DNA from 2 places in the Acinetobacter sp. B-6 genome. Region 2 is predicted to be linked to the other one. Evidence: riboswitches for the same ligand, from Rfam matches in the RefSeq annotation. Region 2 holds a riboswitch; the other holds the start of a gene.
The links. A riboswitch is a leader RNA that binds a small molecule or an ion and turns the genes downstream of it on or off. The one in region 2 is predicted to bind manganese.
Positions count from the first base shown of each region.

Region 1: another riboswitch for manganese. It lies ahead of AC1Z3T_RS14340 (TMEM165/GDT1 family protein); the one in region 2 lies ahead of AC1Z3T_RS04095 (TMEM165/GDT1 family protein).

Region 1 is NZ_JBXPBY010000011.1:71,016-75,451, reverse strand. Features, by position in the region: gene AC1Z3T_RS14345 (2-oxo acid dehydrogenase subunit E2) at 1-1,619, shown strand, start outside; yybP-ykoY riboswitch at 1,756-1,913, shown strand; gene AC1Z3T_RS14340 (TMEM165/GDT1 family protein) at 2,002-2,580, shown strand; gene AC1Z3T_RS14335 (oxygen-binding di-iron domain-containing protein) at 2,797-3,594, shown strand; gene AC1Z3T_RS14330 (YkgJ family cysteine cluster protein) at 3,685-4,050, shown strand; gene guaB (IMP dehydrogenase) at 4,351-4,436, shown strand, end outside.
Region 2 is NZ_JBXPBY010000002.1:293,122-297,557, forward strand. Features, by position in the region: gene AC1Z3T_RS04085 (5-carboxymethyl-2-hydroxymuconate Delta-isomerase) at 1-82, opposite strand, end outside; gene AC1Z3T_RS04090 (phosphoethanolamine transferase) at 390-2,003, opposite strand; gene AC1Z3T_RS04095 (TMEM165/GDT1 family protein) at 2,018-2,599, opposite strand; yybP-ykoY riboswitch at 2,671-2,816, opposite strand; gene AC1Z3T_RS04100 (AAA family ATPase) at 3,161-4,436, opposite strand, start outside.

The DNA of each region.
Region 1 (4,436 bases), on a different contig from region 2:
TTCCAGATATTGGTGTGGAAAAAGCTTTAGTAGGCGAAGTGTTAGTAAAAGTTGGTGATGAAATTGCTGTGGACGATAGCATTGTTGTTGTCGAATCAGATAAAGCCACAGTTGAAGTTCCAAGTACAGTCGCAGGTACAGTTGAAAGTGTTGTGGTGAAAGAAGGTGACAGTGTTAAAGAGGGTGTAGTACTCATTACAGTGAAAACTGTAGATGGGGCAGCAGCATCAACAGCATCGTCCGTTGAGACAGCGCCACAGCAACCAACGCCAGTACCTCAAGCTGCTGCACAAGAACAGTCCGCTGTGACTCAATCAGGTAAAGTTGAGGTCACTGTGCCAGATTTGGGCGTGGACAAAGCGACTATTTCTGAAATCTTGGTCAATGTGGGTGACCGTGTTGAAAAAGATCAAAGTCTTTGTGTTGCGGAATCTGATAAAGCATCTGTAGAAGTGCCAAGCACAGTTGCAGGTGTGGTCAGCGCTATTCATGTTGAATTGAATCAGTCTGTGGCTCAAGGTACCGCTTTGGTGACGATTGAAGCTGAAGGTCAAGCAGCATCAGCTTCTCAAGCGAAGCCTGCGACTCAATCATCGCAAGAAATAGCACCAGTCGCAGCTCAAGCATCGACTACTGCATCTGCAAAAGTTGAGACGATTACTGCTGTAGACTCGGGTGAGAAATTATCAAAAGCACAGCAAGCTGAAAATGCCAAAGTCTATGCGGGTCCAGCTGTGCGTAAACTTGCACGTGAATTGGGCGTTATACTTTCTCAAGTTCAAGCTTCTGGTCCACATGCACGTGTGATGAAAGACGATGTTTTTGCTTTTGTTAAAGCGAAACTGACTGCACCACAAGCAGCGCCACAAACTACAGTTGCTCAGGTTGCTTCAGGTTTACCGGCTTTACCAGACTTCAGCGCATTTGGTGGTAGTGAAATTGCGCCAATGACACGTTTACAGCAAGTGTCTGTACCGCAGTTGTCATTGAACAATTTTATTCCGCAAGTGACACAATTTGATTTGGCGGATATTACTGAGCTTGAAGCTTGGCGTGGTGAACTCAAAGGTAAGTTTAAGCAAGACGGTATAAGCTTAACCATTCTTGCTTTTATTGCGAAAGCTGTAGCGTTCTTGTTGAAAGAAGAACCTTATTTTGCAGGTCATCTTGCTGACGATCAAAAGTCAGTGGTGTTACGTAAGGAAATTCATATGGGAATCGCAGTGGCGACACCAGATGGATTAACTGTTCCTGTATTGCGCAATCCTGACCAAAAATCAATTAAGCAAATTGCGATTGAATTGGGTGAATTGAGTAAAAAAGCACGTGATAAGAAACTTTCTCCGAAAGATTTGCAAGGTGCCAACTTTACAATTACCAGCTTAGGTTCAATTGGTGGTACAGCATTTACACCTTTGGTCAACTGGCCACAAGTTGCAATCTTGGGAATTTCACCTGCCACCATGCAGCCAGTTTGGAATGGTTCAGGTTTTGATCCGAAATTGATGTTGCCACTGTCATTGTCTTATGACCATCGTGTGATTAATGGTGCGGATGCGGCTCGATTTACCAATAAATTGACCAAGTTGTTATCGGACATTCGTAACATTTTGCTTTAAGTTTTAAAAAAGATGAGGAAACCTCGCTTTATGCGGGGTTTTTTATATTTAAGCCGATCAAATCTTTTGCTTTGATTGGTGTTTAAGATATTGAATAGTAAAAATTGAAAATAAACTGAAAAGCATTGTAGAATAGTTGTACTTCATTGGGGAGTAGCCGCTGTTTGTTATCAATACGATAATAAATGGGTGATGATCAACATAATTACTCAACAGAGTATGGTCATCATAGCAAAGAACCAATTTAGCTGAAGGCATGTACTCAGCTATCTTTTGTTGGCAAGACCTTTGATTTATCACTCCGCGTTGGATAGGTGACTATTCATATTGGCTAGCAGGAGGGGTAAGTCATCGGTAAATATTGCTAGCCAGAGACTTTGACATGTTAAATGCCTTCCTCATCTCTTTGGTGGTTGTTGCTTTATCCGAAATGGGCGATAAAACGCAACTACTCGCATTACTTCTTGCTGCACGTTTCCGTAAACCTATTCCGATTTTATTCGCGATTCTGATTGCGACATTGGTCAATCATGGCGTTTCAGCTGTGCTGGGGCAATGGATTACCACGGTACTCAGTCCAACTGTTCTGTTATGGATTGTTTCACTGGGCTTTATCGCCATGGCGGGTTGGATGCTGATTCCAGACGAACTGGATGATGAATCTGAAAGCATCAATAAATGGCAGAAATATGGGGTCTTTGGTGCAACATTTGTGTTGTTCTTCCTGGCTGAAATCGGTGATAAAACTCAAATTGCGACCGTAGCACTTGCTGCACGTTTTGACAGTATCGGATGGGTCACTCTAGGGACTACACTGGGCATTATGTTGGTCAATGCACCTGCTGTATTTATTGGTAATAAGTTGGCAGATAAATTACCAATTTCTTTAATTCATAAAATTGGTGCAGCGATATTCTTTATCATTGGTGTTGCCGCATTGGTACAACATTACTTTTTTTAAGGCTGTTTTGTCGATGCAGCTTTAAGCTGTGATTGGATCAGCACCTTTTCAAGATAAAAAACTCAACCTAGTGTTGGGTTTTTTATTATTTTGAGAATAATCACACAAATAATCATAAAACTTAGGTTGTATATTTATTGTAACTTTGAAGAAAACCTTATATGTTGTATGGGATAAATAAAGATTTATTTTAAAAAAGGTTTTGGGGTTCTGGGTATGGCTTTAGATCGCACCACATCGCAAGTTTTGTTTGATAATGGCACACATAAATGTATTAGTTTTACCAGTTTGGTGAAAGGCGAAGGTGTACAAGCCAATCAATTTTTGATTCTCAATAATGAACGTGCAGCAGTTTTGGATCCAGGTGGTGATTTAACTTATGTGCCTTTAACTATGGAATTAAATAAATACACACGTTTGCAAAACCTAGACTATGTGATGGCATCTCATCAAGACCCTGACATTATTACCTCAATGCCACGTTGGTTAGTGTATACCGATGCTAAAGTGGTCGCTTCTAAGTTGTGGGCGCGCTTTTTACCTCACTTAAATTCCGCTTTTATGAGTGACCGTATGAAAGGCGGTTGGCTAGAGCGTTTGATTGAGTTACCTGATCAAGGGGGTTCAATTCCTTTGGGTGAAACTCGAATTATTGTCGTTCCTGCACATTTCTTACATTCAGTAGGGAATTTTCAGTTTTACGACCCCATCTCTAAAATTTTATTTACTGGGGATATGGGGGCATCTATTGTTGATGATGCATCTACACCGATAGATGATTTTAATAGTCATATTCCAAGTATGCGTGGTTTTCATCAACGGTATATGTGTACCAATAGAATCATTCGCTTATGGGTGAAAATGGTGCGTCAGATGGATATTGAGATGATCGTACCTCAGCATGGCAAACCTTTTATTGGAAAGGAAATGATCAATCAATTTTTAGATTGGATTGAAAATTTACAGTGTGGTGTTGATTTGATGGATGAGACCGTGTTTACCTGTCCTCAATAAAAAAACTCAAAAAATCTATTGTGTTTGGATACGACTTTTTTTAGGATTTTCTTGCCAAAATCTTAAACTGATAACGAGAATCTTAAAAAAATGTTGTCACAAATCTCAGCACAGGATGCGTGCTTAAACTGTGGGGCGTGTTGCGCCTTTTTCCGAGTCTCATTTTATTGGGCGGAGGGAGAAGCAATGCCTTCAGATTATGTAGAACCGTTAACTGCAGTATATTCATGTATGCAAGGGACCAATCAAAAACAACCCCGTTGTATTGCATTGGATGGTGTTGTTGGACAGCAGGTCAGTTGTACCATGTATGAACAACGCAGTTCATCTTGTAAAGAGGTGCAGGCTGGGGATGCACAATGTGCCAAAGCAAGGCAGGCACATAATTTAATTCCTTTGATTGATATTGATGTCATGACACCCAGTAATGATGAAGATTTTGATCAGGTGTGCTAATGCTGCAATGCAGAAGTTTAGGATACGAGAAGATTTTTTTACAAGAGATACAAGCTCTAATCATATATTGAGTCGTTTTTTGACAGTAGCCTAGAGTTGTTTAAAAAGCAGAGACTGTCAGCTGACAGTTTGCTGTAGTGTTAAATCCACTATAATTTTATATTCAAAGCCCATTTTTATTTCAATAAGATACTGAAAAATAAAGGGTGATCGAGAATAAGATAAATCCGCACAATAAAAAATGAAAATTGAACGGAAATTTGTATATAATAGCTCACGGAAATTACCAGCGAGACTGTTATGTTGACCATCGTTCAAGAAGCGTTAACCTTCGATGATGTCTTATTACTCCCTGCCTATTCTACTATTCTCCCAAAAGATGTCTC
Region 2 (4,436 bases):
AAGCATGATTTAAACCCAACATCAATTTCTTTTGATCTAAATTCTGAATATTGTCTGAATAATCAATAAACATTTGTGGCATCGTGTTAACCATATGAAAATATTATAGATTAGTATTGAGTATAACATCCCTACTCTAGAAACTGTAAAATTAACGCAAATTTATAACTTTAGTTGTATATACTTCATTAAAAAATAAGCAAAAATTTAGATATAGTACTATTATCAAAGCATTGGTTATCAAATTTTTGCTTAGAATTCTCCACTCCCAAAATCTTGTTGAATGTAACTTTCTGATCGTTGCATCATATCCATTAATTTTTATATCACTACCACGACGTATACACGACCTCATAACCAAGGCAGGTATACTGAACGAAAAAATAAATTTAGCGCCATAATAACTTCGGAATAAAATGACATTTCTCATCTAACCAACATAATTTTTCTTGAGTTTCCAATCGATCATGAAGTCCCATTAAATGTAAAACATAACGGTCTAAATCACTGGCATCGATAGGTCTTTGGCTACTTATTCCCTTTTTCGGCATTTGATCATACCAAATCAGGATTGGTACACGATAACCTGCTTCTGTATCCGAACTATGACCTGCATAATTGAGTTTATGACCCACTTGATTTCCATGATCAGACAAAAAAGTAAAAGATCTAAAATCAGCCCTTTTGGACAAAAGCAAATCAAACAGTTTAGAAACAATCCAATCTTGATAAAGGATACTATTATCGTATTCATTACGTTTTAACTGAATAAAATGATTGATTTTATTTTGCTCTAGCGTCCTTTCAACCTCATCATTTGTCGCATCATTAAATTTAGAAAACTGTTCAGGATAACGTAACTTATAATTTGGGTGTGAACCAATCAGATGTAGAATAATGAGCTTACGAGGCGTTGGATCATCTAACGCAGCTTTATAAGCTGGAAGAATATTTTCATCCAATGAACGACTGCTCCGACCGGACTGTTTATTGATAAAAACCACTGCGTCGGCATAGTTTGCAAATAATGATGAGATATAAACATCATCTTGATTACTGATCCAATACACCTTGAATCCTGCAGCTTTTGCATAGCCCATAATATTTTCTGGTGCTTGGTCATCCATCGCATTGCGTGTGCCATCATTAAATAAATAACGTAGCGATTGAATGGTAGAAGATGCAGGCGAATAACCTCGACAAAATACTTTGAACTGCCCACTACGTTTGCTTAACTCAGGTGTTGTATTTCGAGGATAACCACATAAGCCAAAATTAAAACTGGTAATACTGTCTGTTAAAACCACTGTATGGGTTTGCTGTTCAGCAAACGGTTTACGTCTATCCAATCTTTTTTTTGCATTGAACGTCCAAGTTTGATGTATATGATGGTGTTGTGAAACACGTGACTGAAAATCTTTAATTTTGCCATAATATCCAAACCAATAAGCAAGTGGATGCAAAGCAAAAGAAGGTTTTAGCACATAACTGACCACACACAGTAATATCAAAAACCCGAGGATTGAGCGCCCGACGACACGCATTGGATAAATATGAAGATGTGGCTGATCAAAATATTTAAATAAGACTAAAAAATATAATCCCAATGTGGTTAAAAAACACAACAGCAAAAGCCCAAACAATCCTGCATGTTGTTGCATGAACTCTAAACTTTCATTGAATGTGGTATTTGCAATCGACTCAACAATTAAATAGCCTTCTGCATCACTGTTAAATAACCACCAGCTCAGTGAAAGTAAGGTAGTATGCAAGAAAAAAATAAACCACCAAAGTATCGCGGATATTTTCCAAACCAGTTTTGACTTGCTACTCGCTTGGAAGCATAACCAAACACCTGGCATTGCTAAAAATGCCAAACGTAAACTATCTGCCCAGCTTCCAGCAAAGCCCAATGTGAAAAAGACAATCAAGACAGGCAAAAGCAAATAAAATGCAAAAAACCATCGTTGTATATCTATCGGCAGTTGATTAAATCGGCGCATAGCACTTAAACGCTTTAAACTTTGAAAAAGTAATGTTGAACGAGAGCAGCAACACCAATCGTTAAGAATACCAGTGCACCAATTTTATGAATCAATGAAATTGGAAGTTTTTCTGCAAGTTTGTTGCCGATAAATACTGCTGGTGCATTCACCAACATGATTCCCAAAGTGGTTCCAACTGTCACCCAGCCGATACTGTCAAAACGAGCAGCTAAAGCAACTGTTGCAATTTGGGTTTTATCCCCAATTTCTGCCAAAAAGAACAGCACAAATGTTGCACCAAATACACCATATTTTTGCCATTTATTGATACTTTCGGATTCATCCCCTAATTCATCAGGAATAAGCATCCATATCGCCATCCCAATAAATCCTAATGAAACAATCCATAACAGTACAGTTGGACTCAATACCGTGGTGATCCACTGACCCAATATGGCTGAAACACCATGATTGACAAGTGTGGCTAAAAAAATCGCCAATAGAATGGGAATGGGTTTTCGAAATCGTGCAGACAGAAGCAGAGCTAAAAGTTGAGTTTTGTCACCGATTTCAGATAAGGCAACAACAGCAAGAGAGATAAGGAAAGCAGACATCATAATACTTTTCTCTGGCTAGCAATAATTACCAATGATTTATAACTCTAGCTAGCCAAAGCAGAGTAACAAATCAAAGGTCTTGCCAACAAAAAGAAATTATGATCAAAAAGATCTTTTGGTTCTTTGCTATGATGACCATGCCCATTTGAGCAATTATGTTGACCATCACCTTTTTACCCGAGGTAAAAAGCGGCTACTCCCCAATGAAGTTGAGTTATCATAAAGAATACTTGAGCAATTTTCAAACATAATTTTGCGATATCAAAATTTCACATTTGATCTAGCATTGCGAGCCTGCAATAGTACGTTTTTACTCGATCTGTACAACTTATAGCATCTGAGATGCAACGCTAGAGTGATGATCAATTCTAAATTTTCATAATCATCAAATTGTTCAAAAGAAACACTTCAATCTATTGATGTTCGTGCATGATAAAATCATCACAACTGAAAGCTGAAATTATAGTTCTTCATATGCTTATATTCTGGGAATATTGCAATATACCAATAGAGTAATTTTTCTCAACCTTATTCATACTTCCACCATTAGAAGGATTTTTATTCGACAAACAGTAGGGCTAAACGCACTTGGTCATATCCCATTTTAGGGCTGGTCAACTCTACGATTGGGCGTAATTTTATCGCACCATCATCATTAAAATGACTTGGATCTTGCCGTTTCATTAATTTTTTATAAATTGTCCGTATTTTCTCGACCACCTCTTCACCCGGATTAGCAACAGAAATATCAAGCCCTTGTTCCTTATGCAGTCTCGCCAAATGATTGATGATTGTTGCTGGGGTTAAACCTCGCTCAATGGCAATATCTTGAATTTCGTAGCCACTTTCAAACAACTCACGCGTTTCGTCCAATGTGGCTGAAGCATAGTTGGCTTTACCGTTATTACGCGCCAATTTTTTTTCATTGCGTTCTATTTCAGTGGCGTTCAATGTCCCACCACAATGGCGAATAAAAGCATTATGTTGGGGTGTTAAGTCAACCTCCGCATAGTGCTGTTCAGCTTCACTGGAAAGCTCTTGAAAACGACGATCTGCTTTGATTGCCAAACTATCAAGTTCTAATGCTTGATCGTTGAAGCCAAGCAATCTAAGCCCCTCAATTGATTTTAACCGTGACAAAGCAACATAACCTTGCCCTTTTTCAAAAGTATGACTCAAATTAATTTCAGCAGCTTCTAAGGTCATGCCTTGTGATTTATGAATAGTAATTGCCCACGCCAAACGCAATGGAACTTGTTGTAAACTGGCAATCGTTTTACCGCCTTCATTGTCCACTGACCAAGTTTCAGGAGCGACCAATAAAGTTGTTCCATCGGTCATTTTCACCTTGGGCAACATCCCCATTTCATCATCTTCTTCAAAACCAATCACTTCACCTAAACTGCCGTTGATATATCCCATGTCAAAATTATTTTTAACAAACATCACTTTGGCATGTTTTTTTAATGTCAGTTCTTCAGGCGCACGAACTGAGGATTTTAATGTTTCTATCAGCTTTTCGTTCCCATCTGTCACTGCAACAAATTGATGATCATCACCCTCAATTGCATTTAAATGCTGAAAATTGATGCTATCCACATCCATGTTGTGCGTATATAAACGGGTGAACGTTTCACCTATATCTTGATGACGCGTATTTTGTAAGGCTTGAATATGTTGTGGCTGAATATTCTGTGCACGAATTGCATTGAGAATATCATTGAGTGCAGAATCATCTTGACGATGCTGTTCAGTCAAATAACAAACCCGAAATTTTGCCTCAACCCATGCATTAGACATAAAACAAAATTTATCACGATTCAGCTCATTATTT